One region of the Noviherbaspirillum sp. ST9 genome, then DNA from elsewhere that is predicted to be linked to it. Evidence: predicted binding sites of a transcription regulator. Region 1 holds the regulator's gene; each other region holds the start of a gene.
The links. Region 1 encodes FNR, which switches genes on or off when oxygen is low (the NO sensors DNR and NnrR bind a similar motif). Its sites were predicted from a motif close to TTGATNNNNATCAA; they were not measured.

Region 1 (5,096 bases):
GATCCGCAAGGGCCGTACCGGCACGATGCCGGCCTTCAACGAGTTCCTGGGTGAAGGCAAGGTGCACCTGCTGGCTGCTTATGTCTGGAGCCTCTCCAACAACAGCACCTCGGTGGCACAGAAGTAATTAGAGAATCTCGGCTCTAATCGCATGGCGGCAGCGAAGCTTGCCGCCGCCATGCTTATTACATAAGGTACCATTCCGGTCTCTTATGTAATAAAGATCAAGCGAGTCAATCAATGAGCGAACCTGCACCGAAGGTTTCCGTCATTCGGATGTACAAGGCGCGCGAAGAAATCTATCCGCGCGAAATCAAGGGTTGGTATGCCAGCTGGCGCTGGGTCTGCGTCTGGCTGACGCAGATTGTGTTCTACGGACTGCCATGGCTGTCATGGAATGACCGGCAGGCCGTGCTGTTCGACCTCACCGCCCGCAAGTTCTACCTTTTCGGCGTTGTGCTGTGGCCGCAGGACTTCATCTATCTTGCGCTGCTGCTGATCATCTGCGCATCCGCGCTGTTCCTGTTCACTGCGGTCGGCGGGCGTCTCTGGTGCGGCTACTCGTGTCCGCAAACGGTCTACACCGAAATCTTCATGTGGATCGAGAGCAAGATCGAGGGCAACCGCAGCCAGCGCATGCGTCTCGACAAGCAACCGATGTCGGCGTCGAAGTTCGCCAAGAAAACCGCCAAGCATCTCGCATGGGGTGTGTTCTCGCTCTGGACCGGTTTCACGTTCGTCGGCTACTTCACGCCAATCCATGAGTTGTCCGCATCGGTGATGACGCTCGGTCTCGGCCCCTGGGAATGGTTCTGGGTGCTGTTCTACGGCTTCGCCACCTATGGCAACGCCGGCTGGATGCGCGAGCAGGTGTGCATGTATATGTGCCCGTATGCGCGTTTCCAGAGCTCGATGTTCGATCCCGACACGCTCATCATCACCTACGACAAGGAACGCGGCGAGCCGCGCGGCGCGCGCAGCAAGTCGGCAGGCAAGTCCTCGCTCGGCGATTGCATCGACTGCTCGATGTGCGTGCAGGTCTGCCCGACGGGCATCGACATCCGCAACGGCCTGCAGTACGAGTGCATCGGCTGCGCAGCGTGTATCGACGCCTGCAACTCCGTCATGGACAAGGTCGGCGCACCGCGCGGACTGATCCGCTACTCGACCGACAATGCGATGCGCAACAAGCTGTCGGACAAGGAAATCCGCAAGCGTGCGACGCGACCGCGCGTGCTGATCTACAGTGCGATCCTGCTGGTTATCATCGGCGTGTTCTTCGGCTCGCTGTACACGCGCACGCCGCTGAAGATGGATGTGATCCGCGACCGTGGCTCGATGGGGCGCGAGGTGGAGGACGGCATGATCGAGAACGTGTACCGCCTGCAGATCATGAACACCGACGAGAAGCCGCACAAGTACAAGCTGAGCGTGTCCGGCGTCGAATCGATCGCACTTTCCACACCGGAAGTGGTCGAACTGAACTCGACCGAATCGCGTGCAGTGCCCGTGCGAGTTCGCGTCGGCCCGGGCAAGGGTGAAAAAGGATCCAACAAGATCACATTTGAATTGCAGGCCATCGACGACGAGCGCCTGCACGTGAAGGAAAAAGCGGTATTCATCGTGCCGCGTTAAGGAGATGACATGCAAGCTGCAGCCATGCCACCGAAAATGAATGAACAACAGCCCTGGTACAAGCATCGCTGGCCCTGGCTGTTGATGCTGGGGCCCGCAGTCGTTGTCGTGGCCGGCATCTACACGACTTACCTCGCCGTGTCCCAACAGGATGCGCTGGTGGTCGACGACTACTACAAGCAGGGCAAGGCAATCAACCAGGACCTGAGCCGCGACCGCAAGGCAGCGGCGATGGGACTGAATGCTTCGCTGCGCTTCGATCCGGCGAGCGGAAAACTGGTCGGGTCGATCAGCAGCCAGGCGCAGCCGTTCTCCGGCAAGCTGTACGTGAACCTCGTGCACTCGACGCAGCCGATGAAAGATTTGAAACTCGAGGCAACGGCAGACCAGCAAGGCCAGTTCGCCATTGCAGTGCCTCTTCTCGATATCGCGCGCTGGAATGTGGTGGTCGAAGGCGAGCAGCGCGACTGGCGCCTTGCTGGCGAGTGGATGTGGCCGCAGCAGAAGCAGGTTGATATGAAGGCGGACCAGACGGTCCAAAGGTAACTCCGAAGTAGGATATTGTCTTACGTCTGGCAACAAATTCAATGCTGGTGCACAATATCCGCAGCACGATCGTTCTCATTCTCGTGAATGAGGTTCCCGAAATCGGGAATGTCAATAGTTCGAAAGTGGGAATGGTGACCAGTGCTAAATCCCGGTACAGCTTTACACCGATTGTTCGGAGTGAAAGGAGGGTAGGTTGATGGCGCGACTGATGATGGTCGTCTTGTGGCCGTCGTTTCTGGTGGCGATCGTTGCGGAGGGATTTTTCTTCTCGATGTTCGACCCCTACGACCTGTCGCTGTTCGGGACATATCCGGACATCAAGCCGCTGGCGGTCTACAGCATCGGGTTCTTCTGCTTCTGGCTGTTCTGTTCACTTGCCAGCATGCTCACCTTCTACCTGATGGCCGTGCCAAACGAGGCGCCCGCAGGCCGGCGCAACTTCCGGGGCTTGTAAAAAAACAAAGGCGAGGGCGCCATGCGCCGCTCGCCTTCTTTTTGGCCGCTACCGCGCGTTCAGGCGCAGGACTGCGTGCCTTGGGCGACTGCCTTGAGGGTGGTCGGGTCGAGCAATTCCAGTTCGCGGTTGTTCACCTTGATCCAGCCCTGCTTCTTGAACTTGGACAGCAGGCGGCTGATGCTTTCAATGGTCAGGCCGAGATAGTTGCCAATCTCTTCACGCGTCATCCGCAGCTGGAAGCTGGTGGACGAATAGCCGCGTACCGAATAACGTGCGGACAAATTCGTCAGGAAGGCTGCGAAACGCTGTTCCGCGCGCATATTCCCCAACAAAAGCATGACACTTTGCTCACGGGTGATTTCCTGGCTCATCATCCGGTGGAAGTGATGCAGCAGGGTGGGCATCTCGGCGAACAGCGCTTCCAGGCGGGCGAACGGGATTTCGCAGACTTCGCTGTCTTCCAGCGCGATCGCGTTGCAATGGTGGCGGTCCGTGCTGATGGCATCCATGCCGAGCAGCTCGCCGGCCATCTGGAAACCGGTGATTTGCTGATCGCCGCTCGGGTTGATCTGATGCGTCTTGAAGTGGCCCAGGCGGATGGCGTACAGGTTGGTAAAGGGATCACCCACGCGGTACAGGTGCGCGTCGCGCGGCACCTTGCGGCGGCGGCCGATGATCTGGTCCAGCTTCGCCATGTCCAGCTCGTTCAATCCCATCGGCAAGCACAGCTGATGCATGCTGCACGCCGAGCAGCGGGCGCGAAGCTCATGCACGGTAGCGGTCGGCTGCTGCACTTGCTGGGGCGGGAACGGGATGGTTTGAGTCATGTCGGCAGGATTTAGGCGGTGCAGGATCATTTTCGAGCCCTTTTCCAAACTTTAGGAATAATTGCTGTTATGGCCTTGAATTGAGCCAGGTCAAGCAATGTCATGCAAACCCCGTGCCAACTCACCCAAAACGGGTGAACAGGATGGCAATCCTGGCGCATCTTGCGGAATTGGATTCGGGGCGGGGGTCGATAATGTACCTCATTCCGCAAATGCTTGCGCCCAACTACCCATATCCGCAGGGAGACACATGCTGACCGAACGCGAGATCGAAAGCTGCTATCTGGGACAATTCATCCCGCTGCACTACCACCACAACATGCTGATGGACAGCCGCCGTATGGACGGCTTCAAGGCTGCCATCAACGCTGCCGTGTTTCCGGGGGCGAAGGTGCTGGAGCTTGGCGGCGGCACCGGCGTGCTGTCCTGGTTTGCCTCGGCCAAGGCCGAGAAGGTCTGGTGCGTGGAGTTCAACCCCGAGCTTGTGGCCGAGGCACGCCGCCTCCTGGCGAGGAACAAGGGCGGCGACAAGGTCGAAGTCATCCATGCCGACGCGTTCGAATACCTGCCACCCGAGCCAGTCGACGTCGTGATCTGCGAAATGATCCACGTCGGCATGCTGCGCGAAAAGCAGGTGCAGATGATCGAAGCGTTCAAGCGCCGCTACCGCGCGCGCTTCGGCGGCAAGCTCCCGGTTTTCCTGCCGGAGGCTGCCATCATGGCAGTGCAGCCGCTCCAGCAGGCGTACGACTTCCATGGTTACCAGGCGCCGATCGTCCAGTTCCAGGAGCCCTCGCACATCCAGGCCGGCAGCGTCGAGCTGGCGCAGCCTGCTGTATACAGTGTCCTCGACTTCAGCCAGGACACTTCCGAAATAATCCAGTGGGAAGGGTGTTTCACGATGACACAGTCCGGCTGTGTCAATGCGCTGCGCTTCATCACCAAGAACATCCTGACCGTGCTCGTGAAGCAGGGCACGACCATCGACTGGCTTAACCATTACATGGTGCTGCCGTTGGGCGAACCGGTGCAGGTTGTAGCGGGCGACACCCTGCGCGTCAGCTTCCAGTATCGCGCCGGCGGATCACTGCCGTCGCTGCAGCAGGCGATGCGCGCGGAATGCGTCGTCGTCGACGAACGCATCCCGGCCTACGCCTGATTACTTCTTCAAATTAAGGAAAATATTCGCCGCGAAGACCAGGATTCCGAGTGCGGCGACGATTTCCGAAAACGCGAGCACGGGGATGAGGCCGCGCTGGCCGCCGATCACGAAGGCCAGCGAAACCGCCATCACCGGCAGCGAAATGTTGTGCAGCCAGAAGTGCGCCTTCGCGAGTTTGCTCGCTGCCGCTTGCGGAAATACGCTGTAGACAAGTCCCGCCACGGCCATTGTGGCCCAGCCGAGCAGGTTGATGTGCGCGTGGACCGGTCGCATGGTGAAGTCCTCGCTGGCCCCCATCATGATGCCTAGCCCGACCCCGACGATCAGGTACAGGACGGCAAGCTTCAGCCAGAGCGCGCCGGCGGTGGAAAAGGCGGGTTGAGTTTGGGCGAGGGACGGAGTGGTGTGCATGATCGTTCTTCCTTTCTTTTTCAGACGAGTTGTTCTTCCTTGACGGCGGCGGTGT
Region 2 (5,096 bases), on a different contig from region 1:
AGGCCGACCACCTTCGCACGCGCGCCCTGCTCGCCGTAGGTAGCAGGGATATCGGCAACCATTTCCAGCGTATCGGCATTGAAGATCTTGACGCCACCCGGCGTGTAGTTCTGCGCAGCGACCCAGCGGCCATCCTGAGAAATGGCACCGCCGATGCTGTTGCCGGCCTGGATGACGCGGTTCACGATCGCGCCCTTGAGCAGGTCCACTTTCGTGAGGCCACCGTCGCGTCCGAAGACATAGGCATAGCGGCCGTCGCGCGAATACACCAGCGAGGCATGGGACAAGTCGCCCAGGCCTTCGACGCGTGAGATCGCCTTCTGGCCGGACGTTTCCACCACCTGCACACTGCCGCTGGCGCGCTCGATCACAACGCCGAGGTCGCCCGTGCCGCGCAGCGGTTCACTCGCGCAGCCCGCGAGCACCAGGGATATTGCCGCCATCAAGCATTTAGCGCTCACCGGGAAATCCTTTCTGCAAATTGTCGACGATCCACGCGGCTTCCTGCTCGTTGACGAAGCGGTTCCACGGCGGCATCGGGGTGCCGGGACGGCCGCCCATGATGGTCGCGATCAGCGACTCGGCGGGCTTGTCGCGCAAGGTTTCGGGGAGCAGTGCCGGTCCGAGGCCGCCCTTGAGCGTCAGACCATGGCAGGAGCCGCAGTCCTGGCGCACGAGGCGGATCAGTTCAGCGCGGCGAGCGGGATCGGGGGAATAAGGTGCGGCATCGGATGCCGCGAAGGTGTTCAGGTGCAGGAGTGCGCAGGCAAGGAAAAGCAGGCCCTTGCCCAGGTAATAAACCGGGGGAAGCAGTCTTCCGGATCCGAGTAATGCAGGGTTCATGCTGCTGCTCCTGTTTTCGGCAGTCCGCAAGCGCCGGCAGCGGGCGCTTGCGGCATCTCCGCGCGCTGAACGCGGAGATGCGCCGTACATCAATAAACGTCGTGCTGCGTGTTGTTGACGTTGAACTTGCCGGTCGGCGTAATCAGCTTCGGATCCTTGATCACGGTCTTCAGCTTGCGGGTCTTGTCATCCACGACCACGACAGCCGAGACCTTGTCCTTGGCGTTCCACACCGAGAACCAGACTTCGTCGCCAGCCTTGTTGTACTCGGGCTGCACGACACGCTTGGCGCCTTCGCCCAAATTGGCCCACTCGGCGATCGGCAGTACTTCAAAGCCCTTGTCGAGGTTGTTGATGTCATACACGGCCACCGACTGGCTGACCTTGGCATCCGGGTGCAGCGGCGTGTCGACCCACAGGTTCTTCGACTTCGGATGGGTCTTGATGAACAGCGAACCGCCGCCCTGGCCCTTCAAGGTGGCAACAACCTTCCAGGCCTGTGCCTTGTTCTTGACGGGGTCGGTGCCGATCAGCGAGATCGTTTCGTCGCCGAGGTGGCTGGTCGCCCATACCGGACCGAACTTCGGATGCTTGAAGTTGGCGCCGCGTCCCGGGTGCGGCGTCTTGCCCACATCCACGATCGAGGCCAGCTTGCCTTCCTTGGTGTCCACGACCGCGATCTTGTTGGAGGCGTTGGCGGCCACCATGAAGTAGCGTCCGGTCGAATCGAAACCGCCGTCATGCAGGAACTTGGCAGCATCCAGCGTCGTCGTCTTCAGGTTGTTGATGTCCCTGTAGTTGACGAGGTAGATCTTGCCGGTTTCCTTGGCATTGATGACGAATTCCGGGTTGTAGTGCGACGCAACGATGGAGGCGACGCGCGGTTCCGGATGGTACTCGTTGTCGACGGTCATGCCGCGGGTGGACACGATCTTCAGCGGCTTGAGCGTCTCGCCTTCCATCAGCACGAACTGCGGCGGCCAGTAGGAGCCGGCAACGGCATACTTGTCTTCGAAGCCCTTGTACTTGGAGGTTTCCACCGAGCGTGCTTCGAGGCCGATCTTGATTTCAGCGACGTTGTCCGGCTTTTCCATCCAGAGGTCGATCAGGTTGATGCGCGCATCGCGGCCGATCACGTACAGGTAGCGTCCCGATGCGGAAATGCGCGAGATGTGCACCGCATAGCCGGTCTTGACGATGTTGATGATCTTCTTGGTATCGCCGTCGATCAGCGCCACTTCGCCGGAGTCCCGCAGCGTGGTGGAAAAGATGTTGGCGATGTTGTAGTTGTTCATCTTCTTGGTCGGGCGCTTGGCGACCGGGACGATGTCCTTCCACGAGGCTTCCATTTCCTTGATGCCGAATTCCGGCGGCGTCGGCGGCTCCTGCTGGATGTAGCGGGCCATCATGTCGACTTCCTGCTCGGAAAGGTCACCGGAGGTCTGCCAGTTCGGCATGCCCGCGGGCGAGCCGTAGGCGATGAAGACTTTCAGGTAATCCGTGCCCTTGGCGAGCGTGATGTCCGGCGTCAGCGGTTTGCCGGTCGCGCCCTTGCGCAGCACCCCGTGGCAGCCTGCGCAACGCTCGAAGTAGATCTGCTTGGCGCGGTCGAACTCCGCCTTGGTCATCGGCGGCGCCTTCGGGTTGATGTTCTGGTGCATTTCCTCATTGGCGAGCGGCGACGCGCCGGCCTGGTACTTCACTTCCGGCCCGGCATGAGGTGTCTTGTCTGGCGAGACCTGCGCAACAGCAACAGCAAACGGCAGAGCTGCCAGTATTGCCGCCAGGGGGCGAACAACCTGCTTCTTCAGCTTCATGTTGATTCTCCTTCTAGAAGGATGTTGGACTACCACAAGAGAAACAGCTTCATAAGAAACCGTTTACTGCGCCGAATGATGAAATGTACATGCGGCGATTCAGGCTGTCCGACACTTTGCGCTCGGTCAATTTCCATTTCCTTAATATCCATCAATTTTTTTCGGACTCGCGGGGAATACATTGATGTCGATCCGACGTGCGTCGGATGCGCAATGGAATTCATTGATAAGGAGCCCCCACCATGTCACCCTTTCCGCCCGTGCGCGCCGGGCAAGGCCAGGCAGGCCAATGCCCCGGAAAAGTGTTTCTCGTCGGCGCCGGCCCGGGAGATCCGGACCTGCTGACCGTACGCGCGGCGCGCCTTCTCGGGTCCGCGGACGTGATCGTGTACGACCACCTGGTAGGGACAGGCATCGTGGCGCTGTTCGCCAAGGATGCGGAGCGCATTTACGCGGGGAAACAGAATCGGCGACACACGATGGCACAGGGCGATATCAACGACCTGCTGGTGCGTCTGGCCAAACAGGGAAGGAATGTGGTGCGGCTCAAGGGCGGCGACCCCTTCATCTTTGGCCGGGGCGGAGAAGAACTGGAAACCCTGGCCGCGCACGGCGTTCCGTTTGAAGTGGTGCCTGGCGTGACGGCCGCCAGTGGAGTCTCCTGCTACACCGGCATTCCCCTTACGCACCGCGACTACGCCCAGTCCTGCATCTTTACCACCGGACACCTGAAGGACGGCACGCTCGATCTGGACTGGGACATGCTGGCACGTCCGCGCCAGACCGTGGTGATCTACATGGGTTTGAACGCGCTGCCGGAAATCGCGCGGCAGCTGATTGCACATGGACAATCGCGTGACATACCGGCCGCCGTTGTCGAAAAAGGGACGACGGCACAGCAGCGCGTGGTGACCGGTACGCTGACCGCGATGCCGGACCTGGTGGCAGCATTGGGCCTGCAATCGCCCTGCCTGATCATCATCGGCGAAGTCACGGCACTGCACCGGAAGCTGCAGTGGTTCAACACCGTGGCCGGCAACGTGGAGACGGCGGAAGTCTTCTGCTGAGGAGCGCTCTTACCGCTCCCCCGTCAACTGCACATAGAGGTTCGGCAGCACCTTGGGCAAGGTCTGCGCGTCACGCACGACCACAAAGCCATTGGCACCGAACAGATGCGGCAGGTACTCCCCCGCCTTGTCGTCGATGGTCACGCAGAACGGTGTGAGACCCAGCCGACGCGCCTCCTGCACCGCCATGCGCGTATCCTCGATGCCGTACCGTCCTTCGTACTTGTCCAGGTCGTTCGGCTTGCCGTCGGTGAGGATGAGCAGCAGCTTGCGCGCGGTGCGCTGCTTCGACAGGATGGCCGCCGAATGCCGGATCGCCGCGCCCATGCGGGTGTAGAAGCCGGGCTTGAGCGCCGCGAGCCTTCCGCGCACCTCGCCGCCGTAGCGCTCGTCGAATCCCTTGAGCAGGTGGTAGCGCACGTTCTCGCGCCGCACCGACGAAAATCCATACAGCGCGAACCGGTCGCCGGTCGCACCCAGCGCTTCACCGAACAGCATCATGCTGTCGCGGATCACGTCGATGACGCGCGCCGAATTGCTTACCCAGGCATCGGTGGACAGCGACAGGTCGGCCAGCAAGAGGCACGACAGGTCGCGCTGCTGCTTGCGGCTGTCGATGTAGAGGCCGGGTTCGGAGGTCGGCACGCCGCTCGCCTTCTCCGCGGCGTAACGCACGCAGGCGTCCAGGTCGAGGTCGCTGCCGTTGGCCTGCGCGCGCAGGCGGGCACGCTGCGAGGTCAGCGCCTGGAACTGGCTGCGCAGCCGGCGCGCGGCGGGACGCAATTCCACCGGAAGGTCGCAGGCTTGCGCGTCACGCGAAAGCAGCATCTGCAGGCGGCAATGCGCAGGCTGCATCTGCTGCTTGCGGTAATGCCATTCTGGCAGGAGGATGCCGTCGGCCAGCACGAGGTCGTCATCCGCCTCTGCCGGCAGGTCGAGGTCGAAGCGGATGCGGCTGGCCGTCGTCTTGCCATCGTTGGCAACGCTCATGACGTCGAGGTCGTTGGCGGCCTTTACCGCATCGTCGTTGTCGTCTTCTTCGAGCGAGCGATTGACCTTCACGTATTCAGCCCAGGTGAACAGGCTTTCGGCGCGGAACAGCAGGACGAAGGGGTTGTCCGCCTTCGGCATATCGACGTTCTCGGCGGCGCGCTTGCGGGCTTCCTCGTCCTTGTTGACCTTGCCGCCCTCGGGCTGCTGGGGTTCGCCCTGCCCTGCCTTGCGGGCTTCGCCTGACGGCTGCGGCGGATCGGGGTGGAGCCAGAGCGGCACCGGGAACGGTGGCTTGGTCCCCGGCGTGAATGCGGTTACCGATCCGGGCTGCAACAGTGCATCGCGAATCGTCTGCTCCGCTTTGGCGTCCGCTGCG
Region 3 (5,096 bases), on a different contig from region 1:
CGCGACCATTTTCAGCGTGTCTTCCGAGGACAGGTGGGTGTTGACGATTTGCGCGGCAACGATTTTCTCGGAATCGAGTTCCTGGAACATGTTGCGCACCAGCGTCGTCTTGCCGGCCCCGACTTCACCAGTAATCACGATGAAACCTTCACCCTGCGACAGGCCGTACTGGAGATAGGCCATCGCGCGTTTGTGATTCCGGCTGCCGAAGAAGAACCGCGGGTCCGGTTTCAGCTGGAACGGCTTGGCCGCGAGGCCGTAATAGGATTCGTACATCTGACAACGGGCTCCACTAGAATTGCATCGAAACAAATGCGGAAATCGCGTTTTCCTGATAGTTGCTGAGGCCCGTATCCGAAGCTGTCTCGGCATGCTTCAGTTCGACCACCCCGGTCAGTTTTGAATGGAACTGATGTGCGAGACCGACGCGGTACGTCGTCATGCGTTCCTGCGCGTTGGTCGTCTGGAGTTTCTTCCTGATATGGTCGGCACCGAAGTTTGCGCTCGTGCGTCCGGAGAAGCGCCAGTTCCAGAGTACCGAGCTGCCCAACTGGCGCGTGTCCGCCGCGGTGATCGACACGGTGTCCACCGATTGGGGGGACCGCATCACGTTCGAGACCGTGAAGAGAACAGAATTCTTGGCGCCCGTGACGGCGACAGATGCGCGTAGCGCCTTCTGCAGGTAGAACTGGGTGGTCAGGTAATTGATCGTGCGAGTGAGCGAAGTGGGGAGGCCGTTCGCCGCGATGAAACGTTCCACCATCTGCTGGCGCAGTGCCGGATCCGGAATGCTGGACTGGAACAGCTGGTCCAGGAAGTCGGCCGTGCTTCCGGTGGAATTCAGTGCGATCTGTTCAGGCGTGTTCGTGACGCTTTCATCGTAGGTCACACGCCACAAGGTATAGCGGCTGCGGACGCTGGATTGCAGGGTATAGGTCGTACCGTAGAAGTGCTTGCCGACGCTCAGGGCGAGGTTGGTCCTTGTCGTCGGGTTCCAGGAGAATCCACCGGAGTAGAACGTGCCTTTGGGATCTTCCGCGCCCGGCGCCACGAGGTAGTCGAAGTCCTCGTATCCGCCGGAGGCGGTCAGATAGAACTGCGGCGTGAGCATGTAGCGGGCATCCGCGGTCGAGATCTTCGAGTCGATGGAATTGGTATTGGCGCGTGCCGTCCGGCGTGCGTCATGACGCAGTCCCCATGCGAGCGTTCTGGATAACGGATCACTGGTCACGCTCAACGTCACGGCGTCGATATCGCTATCCGACAGCGTCTGCGAGGTCGTGCTGACCTGGGTCTTCGTGTAACGCAATTCGCCTGCTGCGATGCCGCGCCAATGATGGTGGAGATAGGGGCTGATTGTCGCCGTCCTTACCGTCGTCCGGTTTGGATTGACAGTGTGAATCCCGCTGGTGATCGTGCTGGGTCCGAACAGGTCGATGTCTTGCTGGTTGATCGCCGCGGAGCCGTCAATCGACAGCAGGTCCTTGATCAGGTGGACTTGCGCGGCGGCGTCCAGCTTGTGGAAACTGCTGTCGCCCTTGTTGTCGTTCGCGTAGTTCAGGTGCTGAAAAGCGTAGGCCGCCTTGAATTTCAGGTTCGGCCCATTGCCGGTGATGCTGAGGCCGGGTGAGATCTCGGTGACGAAATCGCTTTCTTCCAGGCCGCGCGGCGCCAGGCGGATATTATCGGAGTAGGTCCCCCGCATGGTCAGCGTCGGCACGACTTTCCAGTCGGCGGCGCCGGCAACCGGAGCGACCAGGATTGCCGCCGCTGCGACTGTGAATGCGAAGGGCAGGCAAGGCTTTCCGGATCGGTTGCTCGACCTGGTCTTAATTGTAGTAATAGCCATAGTTGTCCAAGCCCCGGAACGCTTTCGCCTTGTTATAGATCAGATTGATGTTCGGGCACGTTTCAATTTGGCGCAGCGCATTCTTGAGCGAGTACTGGGTCGTCTTTTCTCCCTCGACGACCATCACGATCTGTCCCATGCGGGTCGCCAGCGCCCGCGACTCGGTGGTCAACAGCAGCGGCGGCGAATCGAAGATCACGATACGGTCGTTGTAACGATGCGCGATCTCGTGCAGGAACTGGTTCATCGCCTTGCTGGCCAGCAGTTCGGTGGAATGGCGATGCCGGGTGCCGGAAGGCAGGATGCTCAGCCGCTCGATATTGGTCTTCAGCATGACATCCGCGACGTCGAGATCACGTTCGAGCAGGACATCCATCAGGCCGGCGTCCACATCGATGCCAAGCTGCCGCGGGACCGAGGGTCGTGCGACGTCGGCGTCGATGAGCAGCACCGTGTGGTCGAACTCCATCGCAATGCTGATCGCGAGGTTGATCGAGCAGAACGTCTTGCCTTCGCCAGGCAGCGCGCTCGTCACCATGATCAGGTTGTTCGGCCGCGACGAGTCGGCTTTCTGTTCAAGGACATTGGTAATCAGGCTGCGCTTGATCGCCCGGAATTCTTCCGCTACACCGGTACGCGGACCGTCCGGCGTGATCATGCCGCGCTCCTGCAGTTTTGCGAGGTTCAGTTCGATCTTCTTGGAATGTGCCTTGGAATCGACGAGAGCGGTTTGCGGCACTTCGGCCTCTGCGGCCGGCTTGACTTCAGCCTTGACGGCTGGCGGCTGCGTCGTGCGCGTGGAACCCGCTTGAGCCAGTTTCCCTGCCGCCTTTTCGATGATTCCCACACTGCCTCCTGGAGAAATTAATCAGCCCGCTCGTCGGCGCGGCCACTGCAACATATAGTCAATCCGTTCTCGTTTCCCAACTGCTGTTCCGGAGCGGCCGGTTGCGCTACGACTTGAGAAGCAGCAGGCCGAATGCGCCCCCCGACAACAGCAGCATGCCGGCGAACGACGCCGTCAGGGCGTACAGGCTCTTCTTGTGGCGCCGTTTTTCCGCCTCGGTCCAGTTCATGGATACGCTGCCAAGGACTGGCAGCCCGGTGACTTCACGCAGGTGGGCGAGACTGACAAAAGTCGGGCGGATCTGGGTCAGGAGGAAACCGACGGCAAGGCCGGCAATGAGGGCGCCGGCGAACACGATGCCGAACAGGCGCGGACGGTTGGGGCCGGTCGGCTTCAGCGGTACCGTCGGCGGGTCGATGATGCGGAAGGTCATCATCTCGGTGGTCGCGCTGAGATCGCCGGACAACTTTGCCGCATCGCGGCTGGCGATCAGTTTTTCGTAATTGGCCTTGTTGATCTGATAGTCACGGTTGAGCTGCGCGAACTGCGCTTCCATCTCCGGCACCGCGGTGCTCATGGAACGCAGGCGCGCGACCCGCGCACTGTACTCTTCGGCGCGCGCACGCATGGAGGCAACGCGCGCTTCCGCATCGGACAGGGCAACCTTGAGCTGCTGGAGGACCGGACTGTAATTCCTGCCGATCGTCGTGCTCGATGCGCGTGCCTTGGCTTCCTGGATCTTGCGCTCTTCGAGCTGGGCGATCAGGCGTTTCGTCGCAATGATGTCGGGATGCTGTTCAGTGAACTGGAGGCGGTAGTTATCGAGGGTCTTGTTCAGCGCTTCGATGCGGGCATCGAGCTCCGGGTTGACCGTCGCGGTCGCCGTCCGGGTATTGTCGCCTTCCAGGATGGGCTCTTCGCCCGCGATTTCTTTCTTGATGGAATTGCGCGCCTGCTCTGCTTCGAGGAGTTCCAGCCGCGCCTGGTTGAGCATTTCTTCCGCTTGCGCCAGCTTGCCACCAAAGTCGCCGTCCCCCCGTGCGACCAGCGAACTGTTCTTCAGCTTGAAATCCTTGATCGCGTTTTCGGCGCTGACCAGCTTCTCTTCATATTGCTTGATCTGTTCGTCGATGAAGCGGACAGCATTGGCCGAATCCTGCTTCTTGTCGCCGAAACTCCCCTCGATGAAGATCGTGAGCAGCGATTCGACAACGCTTTTGGCAAGCTTCGGCTCGGCGTTGGCATAGGTGATGGAATAGATGTCGTGACTGGCGGTGCCGGTGATCTTGATTTGCGACATCAGTTCGTTAACGTAGGCTTCCTTGTCCTGGTTCGACTTCGCATTGATATCCAGGTCGACCATCCGCATGACACGTTCCACGTTTGGACGGCTGAGCAGTGTCTTGCTCATGATCGAGACTTGCTGCTCGACGTCGGGAATCGTGGTCATGCCGGAGAGCAACGGCTTCAGGATCGATTGGGTATCGACGAATACGCGTGCAGAGGCCTGGTAGTTATTGGGGAGCGTGTAGACGATGAAGAAGCCGATCAGGACAACGGCCCAGGAAACCACCATCGAATACCAGCGGTATTTCCAGATGCCTTTCGCGGCGGAAATTAATTGGGTTACCAGCTGCTCCATGCTGTAAAGCCTCCCTCGTACTTATGCGGACTTGACGAACCCAATCTACGTGTCCAACCGTCAAGTGATTATACCTATTATTGATTGCAGTCATTATAATTTAGCAAGGTTTCGGAACCTGTGGTAATCATGGCGTATGCTTGACAATAAGCAAATGGCTGAAGATAGTGCTCATAGATATTGTTTTGTCTTGCAACAGGACGCACGCCGTAACTATTTGTCCACGCAGGACACAGGCATCTGTCCGGGCAGGCTGTTTTCGAAACGAAATATCAATCCGCCCGCGGGCGGCGACACCAAAAAAAGGGGGCAACGTGAACAAGATGTTTACCGAAAGCATGAAGGTGGCCGGACGTCTGGCCATGGTATGCGCCGCATTTGCACTGACCGCCTGTGCCACGGACGGCGGGGTTGCCGCTGCACCGACCGGCGCCGACATCAAGCATGAATACCTGATCGGCCCCGGCGACACCATCAGCATCAACGTCTGGCGCAATCCCGAAGTGTCGCAAGTCGTACCTGTGCGCCCTGACGGCAAAATCAGCACGCCTCTTGTCGAAGACTTGCCGGCGAGCGGCAAGACGACGACGCAGCTGGCGCGCGACATCGAGCAAGTTCTTGGCAAATTCTTGCAGCAGCCTGTCGTGACCGTCATCGTGACTGGTTTCGTCGGTCCGTATTCCGAACAGGTCCGCGTCATCGGGCAGGCCGCAAAGCCGCAAGCCCTGCCTTACCGTCAGGGGATGTCGGTGATGGAT

Region 2: cobA (uroporphyrinogen-III C-methyltransferase) is a predicted target of FNR. The motif match lies at 2,802-2,815, and genes of this name have one in related genera.
Region 3: ACNOHI_RS09680 (XrtA system polysaccharide chain length determinant) is a predicted target of FNR. The motif match lies at 4,479-4,492, and genes of this name have one in related genera.

What each region holds. Positions count from the first base shown of each region.
Region 1 covers NZ_JBLWFR010000005.1:60,760-65,855, reverse strand. Annotated here, with positions in the region: gene ccoP (cytochrome-c oxidase, cbb3-type subunit III) at 1-127, shown strand, start outside; gene ccoG (cytochrome c oxidase accessory protein CcoG) at 241-1,635, shown strand; gene ACNOHI_RS12240 (FixH family protein) at 1,645-2,181, shown strand; gene ACNOHI_RS12235 (hypothetical protein) at 2,381-2,638, shown strand; gene fnr (fumarate/nitrate reduction transcriptional regulator Fnr) at 2,698-3,468, opposite strand; gene ACNOHI_RS12225 (methyltransferase domain-containing protein) at 3,719-4,627, shown strand; gene ACNOHI_RS12220 (hypothetical protein) at 4,628-5,041, opposite strand; gene ACNOHI_RS12215 (alpha-ketoacid dehydrogenase subunit beta) at 5,062-5,096, opposite strand, start outside.
Region 2 covers NZ_JBLWFR010000016.1:15,724-20,819, forward strand. Annotated here, with positions in the region: gene ACNOHI_RS24045 (cytochrome D1 domain-containing protein) at 1-443, opposite strand, end outside; gene ACNOHI_RS24050 (c-type cytochrome) at 451-843, opposite strand; gene ACNOHI_RS24055 (cytochrome D1 domain-containing protein) at 933-2,660, opposite strand; gene cobA (uroporphyrinogen-III C-methyltransferase) at 2,903-3,727, shown strand; gene ACNOHI_RS24065 (nitric oxide reductase activation protein NorD) at 3,737-5,096, opposite strand, start outside.
Region 3 covers NZ_JBLWFR010000004.1:114,422-119,517, forward strand. Annotated here, with positions in the region: gene ACNOHI_RS09665 (XrtA/PEP-CTERM system-associated ATPase) at 1-276, opposite strand, end outside; gene ACNOHI_RS09670 (TIGR03016 family PEP-CTERM system-associated outer membrane protein) at 293-1,849, opposite strand; gene ACNOHI_RS09675 (XrtA-associated tyrosine autokinase) at 1,830-2,696, opposite strand; gene ACNOHI_RS09680 (XrtA system polysaccharide chain length determinant) at 2,803-4,338, opposite strand; gene ACNOHI_RS09685 (XrtA/PEP-CTERM system exopolysaccharide export protein) at 4,662-5,096, shown strand, end outside.